DNA from 3 places in the Glutamicibacter sp. NPDC087831 genome. Region 3 is predicted to be linked to each of the others. Evidence: riboswitches for the same ligand, from Rfam matches in the RefSeq annotation. Region 3 holds a riboswitch; each other region holds the start of a gene.

Region 1 (4,565 bases), on a different contig from region 3:
CAGCTGCGGATCTGCCTGCTCGAACGCCTGGCGGACCATTTCGATGGCCTGCTCGGTGGCGGAATCGAATTCCTCGGATGCATAGGTTTCCAGCCATTGCCGATAAGGATGCTCGGCATGGTTGGCTGCCGCCAGCCGCTTGCCGATGTCCTGGTACAGCCAGTAGCAAGGCAGGATCGCGGCAATCAGCTCCCCGTAGCTCTCCTGGCTGGCGGCCAGGTGGTTGGTGTAGTTCAGCGTGGTGGCGCTGGGCGTATCAGCGAACTCATCCAGGTAGCTGCCGTGCAGCTGCAGCTCGCCATCGAGGATGCCGTTGGCGCCACGCGACCAGAAACGCTGGGCACCGAGATCCGGCGCCATCGAGCTGGCCAGCGAAAGCACCTTGGCGTAACGCAGCAGATACAGCGCATCCTGGGCGATGTAGTAGTGGAAGTCATCCCGGTCCAAGGTGCCCTCGGATAGCCGGGTGATGAAATCCAGCTGGTCGATTTCCTCGCGGATCGGCTGGATCTTCTGCCACCAGTCGCCCATGGGATCTGCCGTGCCGAAGAAGTCGATGAAGTGGTTGACCGGGCCGTGGCCGCTGCCCACCTGCAATTGGTCGGCCGCTGCGATGGCCTTGGAGAGGTAGGACTTGGACTGCTCCAACGCGGCGATCCAATCTCCAGTGGCAGCGAAGCGGGTAGCCAGAGTGCTGGAAAGGGTGCAGCCGGTGCCGTGGGTGTTCCTGGTGGCATGGCGCGGTCCGTGCAGCTCCAGCTGCACCCCGCCCGCCGACACCAGGGCATCGGGGCAATCCGCCCCGGCCAGGTGCCCGCCCTTGGCCAGCACCAGCGTGCCGTGCTTGGCAGCCAGCCGCTGGGCCTGGCGCAGGGCTTCGTCCCAGGAAGGGGCCACAGGCTCGCGCAGCAAGCTGGCCAGCTCCAGCAGGTTCGGGGTAATCACCGTGGCGCGATCCAGCAGTGAATCAAGGGCCGATTCGTCGTCGAGCAGGCGATCCCCGCTGGTCGCCACCATGACCGGGTCCAGCACGACGGGGGCGTCAACAGTTTCCAGCCAGCTGGTGACTGCGCGGATCACCTCGGCGTTGGCCAGCATCCCGATCTTGATCGCATCGATGCGGATATCTGTACTCACGGCTTCGAGCTGCGCGAGGACGAAATCGCCGCTGATCGCCTGAACTCCGGATACCCCATGGGTGTTTTGCGCAGTCAAAGCGGTGATCACGCACATTCCGTAGCCGCCGTTGGCGGCAATGGCCTTCAGATCCGCTTGGATTCCGGCGCCGCCGGAAGGATCGGAGCCTGCGATGGATAGGATGTTCATTTCGAGGCCTCCCAGGCTGCGACCAGCTGCGCGCTGGCAAGTTGCGGATCTTCGGCGTTGCAGATGGCGCGGACCACGGCCAGGCCTGCGCCGCCGCCGGTGCGGATCGCGGCGGCATCGTCTTGGGTAATTGCGCCGATCGCTACGCAGGGCAGCTTGGCCAAGGCCGCGGCTCGCGCAAAGCCGTCCAGCCCCAGGGGAGCAGGATGGTCTTTTTTCGTCGGAGTGGCGCGGATGGCTCCTACACCGAGGTAGTCGATCACCGAGGCGTCCTTGTTCGCCTGGGCCAATTGCTCATCGCTGGAAGCACTCAAGCCGATGATGCCCTCGCCGATGATCTGGCGAGCCAACTGTACCGGCACATCTTTTTGCCCGATATGGATGCCGTTAACTGCTGCGCCAGCAGCCCGTGACGCGAGGTAGACGTCAATGCGGTCATTGATCAGCAACTGGGCTTTGCCCTCGGTGAGCTTGGCAGCCGCGCAGGCCAGCTCGAAGAATTCCCGGGCGCTTTCATCCTTGGCGCGCAGCTGGATCCACCCGATCCCTCCGGCGACGGCGCCCTCGATAACTTCCAGGGTGCTGCGTGGGGTGCAGCTGGCAGTGTTGGCTACTAGATAAGCGCCGTAATTATGCATGGTTCAATTCCTCGTACTTCAAAGTCTTCAGTTCCCCGGGATCGGCAGCCGACAGCGCATCAAGGAAGGCAACTGCGAAGCTGCCCGGACCGGAGCTGCCAGCCAGGGCCTTTTCCGCGGCCAGGCCATAGAAACCGTGGGCTGCGATGGTGGCCTCGAACGGGTCATCGTGGACCGCAACCATCCCGGCGCAGACCGCGCCCAAGGCGCAGCCGCCACCTGTCATCCGGGTCAAGCCAATTCCGTTGGTATGCACCAAGACGGTACGCGTGGCGTCGATGATGGCGTCAGCCTGGCCGGAAATGGCCACTACGCAGTCGTGTTCCGTGGCCAGTTCGCGTCCCGCCGCCAAGGCGGCAGAAACCTCATCCAAGGCATCGACACCGCGCGAAGCAGATTGCCGGCCGGCCAGGGCCAGGATTTCCGAGGCGTTGCCGCGAATCAGGGTCGGGCGTTGCCGGACAATGCGCCGGGCAAACTCCGTGCGCACCGGAAGCGCTCCCACTGCCACTGGATCCAGGACCCAGGGGGTGCCTGCAGCGCTCGCCGACTGCACAGCTTCTTCCATGGCGGTCAGCTGTTCAGTGCTTGGAGTTCCCAAATTCACCAATACGGCTGAAGCTGCCTGCGCGAATGGGCCGGCCTCTCCGGGCAGATCCGTCATGGCCGGGGAAGCCCCGGATGCCAGCAAGACATTGGCGGTGAAATTGGATACGACGGTATTGGTCAGGCAAAAAACCAAAGGTGATTGTTGCCGGTATTTTTGGGCAACTGCATGCAAAGCCATGCGACATCCCTCCGCTAGCGTGAACTAGATCAGGTTCTACGGGTCTTATCTCAGTCGGTTGATCCGACACCCCGTGTCACTGCCATAGAGCGTACGCACAACCGGTTCCGAGGACAAGTTACTTACGCTCGCGCCGCGCCACCAAGGCCTTGAGCGTGGCCGCATCCACCTTCTGCGCGACCGCCAACGCCCAGAGGTGATCCACGGCGGCCAGGAGATCTTCACTGGTATCCACCGGCTGCGGCCGCTCGTTGACCACTGTGCCGGCACGGCGCCGGGAGGTGATCAGCTCTTCGGCTTCCAGCTCCTTGTAGGCGCGCGCCACTGTACCGGCAGCGACGCCGAGGTCCGTGGCCAGCGCACGCACAGTAGGCAGCTTGCTCCCCGAGGGCAGATCTCCCAAGGAGATCAGTGAAGCAATCTGCGAGCGGATCTGCTCATAGGGCGGGGTAGCTGCTTGGAGGTCAACACTGATCTGCGTGCTCATGAAGTAGCTGCCGGCTGATGTTCCCGCACGAAGGCGCTACCGGGGCGCTCTAGGAAAATGACTGCTGGGACAACGAAGATGAGCAATGCAAAGAGTCCCAGCCCGGCCGGGAATCCGTAGCCAATGAGCAGCATGGCTACCACTGCACTGGTGTTAACACGCATTGAACGCAGTTCCAGGACCTTGCGGTACCAGATTTCTTCGGCCGACGAGACAGCCCAGGGAATAATTGCCCGGCGGGAGAACCAGACGAATCCAAGATGGGTTGCCAGCAACAGCAGGATCAAGCCTGCAACCATTGTCTTGCCTGGAGGCACGAAGCCCCACAAATAGTCCAGCGGCGGATCGAGCAGAAAATAGGTGCTGGTGGCAAACAGCAAGCCAGCGGCGATGTAGGACCACAAGGGCAGGGGCGCGTGGTACTTGGGTGCTGCAGACGCCTGCCGGGCCACCGTGCTGACGTAGCTGAGATAAAGCGCATTGAGAACGGCATAGCTCAAAGCCGCACCGGCAAAGATCATTAAGATCCACGTAGTTCGCTCATTGGTAGGCATCTGGAGCTCGTCATCCAGTGGCAAGAATGACCAGCCGATTGCAACGCTGAGCAAGGTGAGTGCTGCAGTTACGTATTGCAAGGTGAATAGTTGATCACGCAAACGCGAGAAGGCGGTCCGTTCCCTGGTGGTGGATTGAGCTGAGAATGTAGAGCGCGGTCCCCAGAAGAGCAACGTGAGGGCGACCGCAAGGGCGCCATAGCTAACGAACTCGTACTGTCCATCCGGCGAATTAGCCTGCGAGTAATTGACCACCGACACGGTGAAGGCCAGCAAGACGATGCCGATATTGCGCATCAAGCGGTTGAGCCAGACCGTGCGCAACGCTTGGTTGTCTTCGGCCGAGATGCCGGCCAAGGCAGGTCTTTTCAGGATAACTACGGTAATCACAGCCGCGGCCACGATGATCCCTGCCAGGGCCACGATGAATACCGGGAGCATCTGTGTGCCCGGCAACCGCCCATCATACGGACCCTCCGACGCGTATGAATAGATGCCGTCAAAATCAAAGGTCGTGAATTCCGAGGCCGGAACGCCAACGAGCCCTTCGACTTTGGACGCCGGCCACAGGGAGCCGACCGCGATCAGCAGCAAAAGCCCAACGAAAGCCCCTAGGGCCTTGGGAAATGGAGTTGTCAGGCTGCGGGCCTCTAATGAAGCGGTGCGCACTGGCTGGAGTTCCTTGGGCCAAGTGAACAAGCCGATGAGGTAAACCAGAAGAACCCAGATCCCCGGAGTGAGTGCTTCAGCGAGAGCCGAACCTGAATTGGGCT
Region 2 (4,565 bases), 330 kb from region 3:
CGCACCGTTGAACTGGGTGCTTCCGTGCGGAGCGAAGTCATCAACTAGGTAGCGGGACTTCCGGTAATTGCCGGATTGATAAAGATCAATGGCTGAATCCGCAATAGCTTCCATGGCAATTCACGGGTTTGGACGCAGCCGCGAACTTTCTAATATTGCGTGGATCGGTTGTCGGTAGGGCCTTATTGTTCGGAATTCGTTGAATCCATCGGGATATAGTCAGCTTTTCGCAATTCGAGCTGTGAAAGTCCAATGATTCAAGCTGGGAGCATGGGTCTTTGCCCTAGTCAGCGGAGAACCTTCATCGTAGGGTCGGATTGTCCCTACGTTGAAGGAGCAGCAATGCAGTCTGAGAACGTTTTAGGCAATATCGACTGGGCGTCGATGCTACAAAAGGTTGGCATCGCGCTAATCATCCTCATCATTACGTGGCTAGTTGCACGCATAGTTCGTTGGGCTGCCGCCAAACTGGTGAACAGGGTGAAGTTCCTGCAAAGGCAGGGCAATGACGGAGAACAAATAGGCCAATCCCTGGGCAAGGTCGCGGGGTTGATTGTCTGGCTCTTCGGCCTCGTGGCAATCCTGCAAGTCTTCGCTCTATCCGAAGTGCTATCGCCGGTGCAGGGCATGCTCGGCGGCGTCATGGCCTTCATCCCCAACCTCATCGGTGCGGGCTTCATCTTCTTCATTGGCTACGTCATCGCGAATATTGTTCGCCAGCTGCTGAGGACCGGTTTGGGAACTGTCGATTTTAGCGGACTGGTCCGCAAGGTCACCCCAGGCAACGAACCAGTAGATGAAGTTCAGTCTCGCGAATCCCAAGCGAAGATCGTTGACATCATTGCCAACATCGTCTTCGCCTTGATCCTGCTAGTCGTCGCAATATCAGCCCTACAGGTTCTGGGCATCGCGGCAATTTCGGTACCTGCTCAGCAGATGCTGCAGCTGGTCTTCACCGCAATCCCGCAGGTCATCATGGCCTTGGTGCTCTTGGCCGTGGGTATCCTGATTGCCAAGTTCGTCGGGCAGCTACTTGAATCCTCCCTCCACGGCGTGGGTACCGACACTGTTGTTGCCCAGTGGGGCGTAGTTCCCGAGGGCAAGAGCGCTTCGGGAATCATCGCTGGCATCGTCAAGATTGCTATCGTGCTGTTCTTCGGTGTGATGGCGGCCCAGATGCTGAACTTCCCAGCGATCACCAATATCCTCAATGAGATCCTGGCCTTGGGCGGCAAGATCCTCTTCGGCGCAGCAATTATCGCCGCAGGTTTCGTCATCGCCAACGTCATTGGCCGCTTCTTGGGTGACACTACTGCTTCGAAGATCATCCGCTACACGGCAATTGCGCTGTTCGTGGCGATGGGCCTGAAGTACATGGGTATCGCCGATTCGATCATCAACATGGCCTTCGGCGCAATCGTCATTGGCGCAGCATTGGCAGCGGCTCTGGCCTTTGGCCTCGGCGGTCGTGATGCTGCGGCCCGCACGCTGAAAAAGATGGAGGCCCAACAGACCACCAATGGCCCGGACTCGACGCCACCGGCATCGAGCCCAGGCATCTAACCACGCATCACAAAACCTGAGGGACAGATAAGAAGTCGCGGAATCCAAGACCGGATTCCGCGACTTTTTTGATGCCCGCCAAGCTACTGCTGCGTGCCCCACGGCAAGGGCATGACCGCAGAGCCGCCATCGGTACGCAACCGTGCGTAGGTGTGCACATCGATGCGTTCTCCGGCAACCAGGAATTTGCCCCGTTCGACACCTTCGTGCAGGAAGGCGTTGCTTTCTGCCACATGCTTCGACCCGGGATTATTTGCCCGCAAGCCCAGCTCCAAGCGGTACAGTCCCAGCTCGTCGAACAGGTAATCCACTAAGGTTGCCACGGCGCGGGTGGCCAGCGACCGGCCCCGGTAATTCTGGTTCATCCAATACCAAATCCACGCGTTCCGATTGGCCGGGTCTACCGTACCGCACACCAGTCCCACCAGCCGATCCCGATATGCGACGGCCAACGCCTGCTGGCGTTCCCCGGCCTCCAGCAGTGCGCGCACATACGACTCAGCCTTTTGCGGGGAATCGGCGTCGCCTTGGCGCAACATGTCGGGGTTCGAGGAAAATGCCTCGTAGACCGCTTCGGCATCCGAAAGGCGCAGCCGGCGCACCGAGAATTCACCGTCGGCATGCACGGCTTCCTCCGGTCCTGCGGATGGCTGCGGATGAGCGGCGGCCGTGCCCTGGTGGAAGAGCAGCTGCCAGCGGCCCTGCTCATGGATCCACAGTGAACTGCGTTCGCTGGGGGAACCGGCGAGCAGCTTCCAGCGCAGCAGCACCAGCTGGTCTGAAAGCTGGAGAGCCACCGGGCTTTCGACTTTCAACGCCCCGGCATCCCGTGCCGGCTCCCGGGCCAGCTGGGCAATGATGGCCTCGCGATCATAGACTCGCCCGCTGGCTCCCACCTCGGCGAACCGAGGATGCAAGCGCCGCTGCAATTGCTCCTGGCTATGGCGTTGGCTGGATTCCAAGAGTTCTTGCTCCAACGAGATGATGGTGCTGGATAGCGCAGAACCTTGGGGAAGCACGATAGGGAAGTCATGGAATGCCATGTCAGCAAGTACATCACAGAAGATGACGGAACTGCGTTCAATGAAGTTCGACTTTATGAGCTGCATCATGCTTATAATCGCTGTAATCCGCGGGAGCCTGAATCGACCAGGCTGAGAGGGCACCGAGCCGACCGCTACACCTGATGCGGGTCATGCCGCCGTAGGAAGGAAGCGTGCCCTTGTGCATGTCAACATTGTTGGCGCCGGGATAATCGGCCTGGCCGTCGCGTTCGAGCTGGAATCACGCGCACACACCGTCACCCTCATCGATCCGGCACCCGGCCAAGGTGCAAGCTACGCGGCAGCAGGAATGCTGGCCCCGGCAGCTGAAACGGTCTGGGGCAATGGCCCGCTGCACCAGCTGCTTGCCGCCTCGAATGCCGCCTATCCGCAGTTCATCGAGCGCATCGAATCGGCCACCGGGCAACGCCCGGACTACTTGCAGAACTCCACGCTCGTTGTCGCCGCAGAGCCTGCGGACCGCGAAGCCCTGCACGAGCTGGCCGAACTGCAGATATCCCTCGGCCTGTCAGCGCAAAAGCTGCTGCCCAGCCAAGCCCGCAAGCTCGAACCAGCCTTGGCCGCCAATATTGCCGGCGCGGTCCTGTGCCAAGATGACCACCAGGTCGACCCTCGATCCATCGTCAAGATCCTGTTGGAGCATCTGCGTCCGCACCTGGTCGAGGAACGGGCGCAGGCACTGGTGACCGACGGGAAGCGGACCACCGCTGTGCGGACCGCATCGGGCCGAATCCTCGAAGCGGAGCAGACCATCGTGGCCACCGGTCTTGGCACCCTCGATGGCTTGAACGAACTTCCGCTGCGCCCGGTCTACGGGGACATCCTCCGGATCCAGGGACCAGCAGGCCCGCCGCTCATCACCCGCACCATCCGCGGCATCGTGCACCGGGAACAGGTGTATCTGGTGCCGAGAAGGGACGGCAGCCTCGTCCTTGGCGCCAGCGTCCGTGAAGACCGGCAACAAGCGGTGAACATTGGCGCGATGCACCTGCTGCTGGACAACGCGAGAAAGCTGGTCCCCGGCATCAGCGACTGCACGCTGAACGAGGCAACGGCCCGGGCACGTCCCGCCACGCCAGATGACCGGCCGCTGCTTGGACGCCTTGATCCAGGGCTGCTGCTCTGCACCGGGTACTCCCGGCACGGCGTGCTGCTGGCTCCGCTGGGCGCAACGCTCACTGCGGATCTCGCCCACGGCCACCAATCCCACCCCTTGCACCAGGCTGTGGATCCCCACCGCTTTGCCAACGCAACCTAGACCGCTCACCGAACGGAGCAGCAACCATGACAAGCATCGGCATCAATTTCAATTCACGGCAACTGAACCTGGACGAAGGAACCACCCTTCGCGAATTCATCAGCACGCAAATCGGCAAGGAACTGGACGCCAACTCGGTGGCCGCTGACGGCAGCAAGCTCGGAGTTGCCGCCGCCGTCAATGGCGCTGTCGTTCCACGCAGCGCCTGGAATAGCTACCTGCTGGCCGAAGGGCACAGCATTGAACTCGTTACCGCGGCCCAGGGAGGCTAGGCATGGAAACGCGCAACATCACCGAGCTGGACATCCACAGCGACCCATTCCAAATCGCCGGACGCACCTTGTCCTCGCGCTTGATCCTCGGCACCGGGGGAGCGAGTTCGCTGACCACCCTGGAAAGCGCCCTGCGGGCCTCCGGAACGGAACTGACCACCGTGGCCATCCGCCACTTTTCGGCGGCCGGCGCAGGCAACGTGTATGAACTGCTGCAGCGCAACAACGTGATTGCGCTGCCCAACACTGCTGGATGCTTCACCGCCCGCGATGCGATCCTCACCGCGCACCTGGCCCGTGAAGCTCTGGAAACCAATTGGATCAAGCTCGAAGTAATTGCCGATGAGCACACGCTGCTGCCGGACCCGCTGGAACTGCATGCGGCCACCGAGCAACTAGTGGCCGACG
Region 3 (4,565 bases):
TTGCATGCGGCCGCGCAGGATGCCGATCCGCTGACCTGGGTCGTGATCGGCGCCGGATTGCTGACCAGCCTGCTGACCTTGATGGCGATCATCCGCGTGTGGGCCCGTGTGTTCTGGCGCCGTGCTGCTGATGCCGAGGTGCCCAACCAGGATCTGGTGGCCGAAGCGACGCAGGTCGCCGACGAGACGTTGGCCGGCGGCGCGCAGAACCCCCGCTTGGGGTTGAAACTGGCCAAGCAGCTGGAAGCCGACTCCTTGCCGTGGGGCATGCGCTACGCCACCGGTTCGCTGGTGCTTGCGGGCATCGCCCTGACCGTCTTTGCCGGGCCGATCTTCGAATTCTGCGAGCGGGTGGCTGCGGAACTGATCGCCCGCGAACCGTATATCAGCTCGATCTTGCCATTCTGATTGGAGGGATGATGCCGAACAAGAACTTTGAACCGCGTGACCAGCGCATTGACGATGCGCTGGATACCTCCGGTGTGCGCCACCGCGCGACACTCAAGCAGGAATGGCCGCTGCTTCTGCTGCTGCTCTTTGTCTGGGGTGCTCTCTGGCAGGACTTCTCCCTGGGGAACATGGTCTTCGGCGTGATCATCGCGCTGCTGATCGTGAACCTGTTCCCGCTGCCGCCGGTGGTCCTTTCGGGCCGGATCAATGCCTGGTACTGCCTGAAGCTGTTCATCTGGTTCCTCGGACAGGTCTTCGCGGCCAGCGTCCATGTGGCCTGGCTGGCGCTGGTCCGCGGGAAGCGCACCCGCAGCGCGGTCATTGCGGTCCCGCTGCGCACCGACTCGGACCTGATCGTGATGACTGTGGGACACGTGCTCACGCTGATCCCGGGCTCCTTCGTGATCGACGTGGACCGCAGCTCGTCGACGCTGTACCTGCACTACATCGACATCGAGTCGCCTGCGGACGTGGAGAAGGCGCGTGCCGGCATCCGGGACATCGAACGCCGGCTGATCATGGCTATTGGCAGCCGAGACGAGTACGAAGCGATCAAGAGCGAATGCGGACCGAACTTTGATGCGAGGAAGGGGTAACATGCTGGATATCGTCATTTGGATCTGCGGCATCATGCTCGGGCTCGGTGCTGTCGCCTGCCTGGTCCGTGTTGCCAAGGGGCCGTCAATCCTTGACCGGGTGCTGGCCCTGGACGTGATGCTGCTGATCATCTCCGCCGCGCTGTGCCTGGAAATGGTGCTGCACAAGCACACCGACTACTTGCTGTTCGTCGTGGCCGCCTGCATGCTCGGGTTCATCGGTTCGGTGACCGTCTCGCGCTTCGTTTCGGATCAGAGGAACGCCTAATGGAAATCTTCCTCGATGTCCTCGTTGCCGTCCTGCTGATCCTTGGCTGCCTGATGTCATTGATCGCAGGTATCGGCTTGCTGACCTTCCCGGACATGCTCACCCGCATGCATGCAGCGACCAAACCGCAGGTACTCGGCTTCCTGCTGATTTTCGCTGGACTGGCCATTTACCTGCGCAGCTGGGCTGTGGTCCCGGTACTCGTGCTGGCCTGGGGAATGCAGCTATTGACCGCACCGGTTTCGGCCCACATGATTGGCCGTTCCGGCTACCGGACCAAGCACGCTGCCAAGGAAACCCTGTTCTCCGATGAGCTGAGCCACGTGGTCAACAAGGTCAACGGAACACCGCCGACCGGAACCACCCCGGTTTCCAAGACCGGATCGCCAGACGAACAAGATTGAGAAAAAGCGGGAGCCGCCCCTCTGGGCGGCTCCCGCTTTTGGCTCAACGCCGAAGCTTACTTGGTGAACTTGGCAACAACCTTGTTGGCGCTGCGGTCAGCCACCGTCTGCAGGATTGCTGCGACCAGGGCCGAAACGACTGCGAAGCCTAAGGCACGGCGGAAAGAAGCTTCCGCTGCTTCCTCAGTGCCCTTGCGTGGTGCTTTGCTGCCGGTTGCCTTCAACCAAAGGAAATCAACCAGCTTGCCGCCGAGCATGCCAGCGCCAACGGTGATACCGGTAGTGGCAAGTTTCTGCACTTTATCCATTTTTTCCTCGCGATCAAGCTCTTGACATATCGTTCCTCTGCCCAGCATACCTGCGGTATGGTGGGGGAGCAGTAATTATTCCGACAGGGGAGCGTCAGACTTTTAAAAAGTCGCAAGACGCTGAGAGTGCGATAGATCGCAGACCCTCGAACCTGCCCCGGCTAGTACCGGCGAAGGAAGTCGAGCATCTCGGATGCGGATAGGCGCGGCAGTATGCCCTCATTCCGTCCATCTCCCCTCCTTTCCACAGGAGGACCAGCAATGAACGAAACAGTTTCGAAGCAGCGGACCGGCTGGCGTGTAGTTGATATCGTCGTCGCCTCGGTGATCGCCGTCGCTTCAGGGGTCATTTTCTGGGCGTGGAGTGCCGGCTATGGCCTGTTCTCGCTCGCCTTTGCGGCTTTCCCGCCAGCCACCGCGTTGCTCACCGGCATGTGGCTCTTCCCGGCGGTGCTCGGCGCACTGATCATCCGCAAGCCAGGCGCCGCAATCTACTGCGAGCTGCTGGCCGCTGTGGTTGAAGCGCTGCTCGGCTCGCACTACGGCTTGACCGTACTGATCTCCGGCCTGGTCCAGGGCCTGGGTGCAGAGCTGGTCTTCGCAGCATTCCGCTACCGCAAGTGGAACCTGGGCGTGGCGCTGCTGGCAGGCTTGTTCGCCGGCTTGTTCGCCGGCATTTCCGAGGCCTACATCCTGGCCTACTACGTTGAGTACACCGCCGGAATGAAGATCTTCCACGTGATCGCCACCGGCATTTCCGGCGTAGTCGTCGCAGGGCTGCTGTCCTGGTTGGCCACGCGTGGACTGGCGAAGACCGGTGCATTGAGCGCCCTGCCGAGCCGGCGTGCGCACCTGGAAAGCGCAAAATGAGTTCCTTTGCCAATTCCGGCGCAGCCTCGCTGACACAGCGCGGTGCCGCCATCACCGCAACGGGGTTCGGCTGGCAGCACTCCGAGAGGAAGAATCCTGCCATCTCGGGACTGGACCTTGTGATCCACGCCGGTGAGAAGGTGCTGCTGGTCGGTCCATCGGGCGCCGGCAAGTCAACCTTGCTGCACGCGATGGCCGGGTTGCTGGAAGCGGATGAGGACGATCAGGTCGCTGGCCGGCTGCTCATAGATGGCAGCGATGCCTTCATCCGGAGCCACCCGGTGGGCTTGATGCAGCAAGACCCGGAAACCCAGGTAGTGCAAAGCAGGGTCGCCGATGACGTGGCCTTTGGCGCCGAGAACCTCGGAATGGATCCCGAACTGATCCGCCAGCGGATCCCCGAAGTGCTGGACGCTGTGGGTCTGGGTGCGCTGTCCTTCGAGCACCGCACCCAGCAACTTTCCGGCGGACAGAAACAGCGGTTGGCCTTGGCCGGCATTCTGGCCATGGAACCCAGCGTCATGCTGCTCGATGAACCGACTGCCAATGTGGACCCGCAGAGCATTGAGCTCTTGCGCGATGCGGTGCTGAACGCCGCCCGGCTTTCCGGTGCCACGCTGGTCGTCGTGGAACACCGGATTGAAGCCTGGGCGCAGCATGTGGACCGGGTTATCGTGCTGCAGCCCGGAGGGGGAGTCGCGCACGATCTGGACCCGCAGCAGCTGTACACCGATGAAACGGTGCGCGAGGAGCTGGCTACTGCCGGGCTGTGGATTCCAGGCTACTTCCCGCAGGTGGCCCGGGCAACGAACGGTGCCGGTGCCACGCTGCTGGAAGCGCAGCAGCTGGTATCCGCCCGCACCGCCACGGCACCGCGCACCCAAGCGGTGGACGTGAATGTGCAAGCGGGCACCGCGACGGTGATTCGCGGCGAGAATGGCGCTGGAAAGTCGACGCTGGCCTTGACCTTGGGCGGATTGCTCGTCCCGGCCGACGGCGGCTTGGCGGCCACCGCGCAACTGGCCGACGGTCTGGGCAACTCCCCGTTTGCCTGGAAGGCCGGTGCATTGATTGGGCGGATCGGTTCGGTGTTCCAGGAACCCGAACACCAATTCGTGACCCAGAGCGTTCGGGAAGAGCTGGCTTTCGCTCCCAGCCGCGCGCAGGCCAGCAGCGCCGATGCGCCGAAATACGAGCCGGCCCAGGTCCAAGCGCGCGTGGACGCGTTGCTGGAACGCTTGGGCCTGGCGCATTTGGCTGACGCGAACCCGTTCACCCTCTCCGGGGGCGAGAAGCGGCGCTTGTCCGTGGCCACTGTTCTGGCCGCATCCCCCCAGGTGCTGATCCTCGACGAACCGACCTTCGGGCAGGATGCGAACACGTGGAGGGAACTGGCCGGGCTGCTGGTTGAGGAATTGCAGCAGGGCACCGCGATCATTGCTGTGACCCACGACGATCACTTTGCCTCGGTGCTCAAAGCAAGGGACCTGGTGCTCACTGCCGGCACCCCGGAAGCTGGTATCCCGCGACAGGGGCCGGTGCTTGATGCGCCGGTAGGGCATAGCTGGTTGGCGAAGATCAATCCGCTGGCCAAGCTCGGTGCGGTGGCTGCGGCAACACTGCCGTTGATCACCACCTTGGATTGGGTTTCGGCGCTGGTGGTGATCGT

The links. A riboswitch is a leader RNA that binds a small molecule or an ion and turns the genes downstream of it on or off. The one in region 3 is predicted to bind thiamine pyrophosphate.
Region 1: it holds a riboswitch for thiamine pyrophosphate, as region 3 does, so the genes downstream of both, thiM (hydroxyethylthiazole kinase) here and ACIOJF_RS00365 (ECF transporter S component) in region 3, are expected to answer to the same signal.
Region 2: it holds a riboswitch for thiamine pyrophosphate, as region 3 does, so the genes downstream of both, thiO (glycine oxidase ThiO) here and ACIOJF_RS00365 (ECF transporter S component) in region 3, are expected to answer to the same signal.

The regions. Positions count from the first base shown of each region.
Region 1 covers NZ_JBIUVH010000002.1:30,808-35,372, reverse strand. Annotated here, with positions in the region: gene thiD (bifunctional hydroxymethylpyrimidine kinase/phosphomethylpyrimidine kinase) at 1-1,326, opposite strand, end outside; gene thiE (thiamine phosphate synthase) at 1,323-1,964, opposite strand; gene thiM (hydroxyethylthiazole kinase) at 1,957-2,751, opposite strand; TPP riboswitch at 2,741-2,835, opposite strand; gene ACIOJF_RS06600 (GntR family transcriptional regulator) at 2,870-3,238, opposite strand; gene ACIOJF_RS06595 (hypothetical protein) at 3,235-4,565, opposite strand, start outside; gene ACIOJF_RS06590 (hypothetical protein) at 4,559-4,565, shown strand, end outside.
Region 2 covers NZ_JBIUVH010000001.1:399,443-404,007, forward strand. Annotated here, with positions in the region: gene ACIOJF_RS01995 (OsmC family protein) at 1-48, shown strand, start outside; gene ACIOJF_RS02000 (mechanosensitive ion channel) at 343-1,563, shown strand; gene ACIOJF_RS02005 (GNAT family N-acetyltransferase) at 1,647-2,675, opposite strand; TPP riboswitch at 2,686-2,790, shown strand; gene thiO (glycine oxidase ThiO) at 2,788-3,885, shown strand; gene thiS (sulfur carrier protein ThiS) at 3,912-4,157, shown strand; gene ACIOJF_RS02020 (thiazole synthase) at 4,160-4,565, shown strand, end outside.
Region 3 covers NZ_JBIUVH010000001.1:73,344-77,908, forward strand. Annotated here, with positions in the region: gene ACIOJF_RS00340 (Na+/H+ antiporter subunit D) at 1-408, shown strand, start outside; gene ACIOJF_RS00345 (Na+/H+ antiporter subunit E) at 417-1,046, shown strand; gene ACIOJF_RS00350 (monovalent cation/H+ antiporter complex subunit F) at 1,048-1,314, shown strand; gene mnhG (monovalent cation/H(+) antiporter subunit G) at 1,314-1,718, shown strand; gene ACIOJF_RS00360 (DUF4235 domain-containing protein) at 1,775-2,017, opposite strand; TPP riboswitch at 2,102-2,222, shown strand; gene ACIOJF_RS00365 (ECF transporter S component) at 2,288-2,896, shown strand; gene ACIOJF_RS00370 (ATP-binding cassette domain-containing protein) at 2,893-4,565, shown strand, end outside.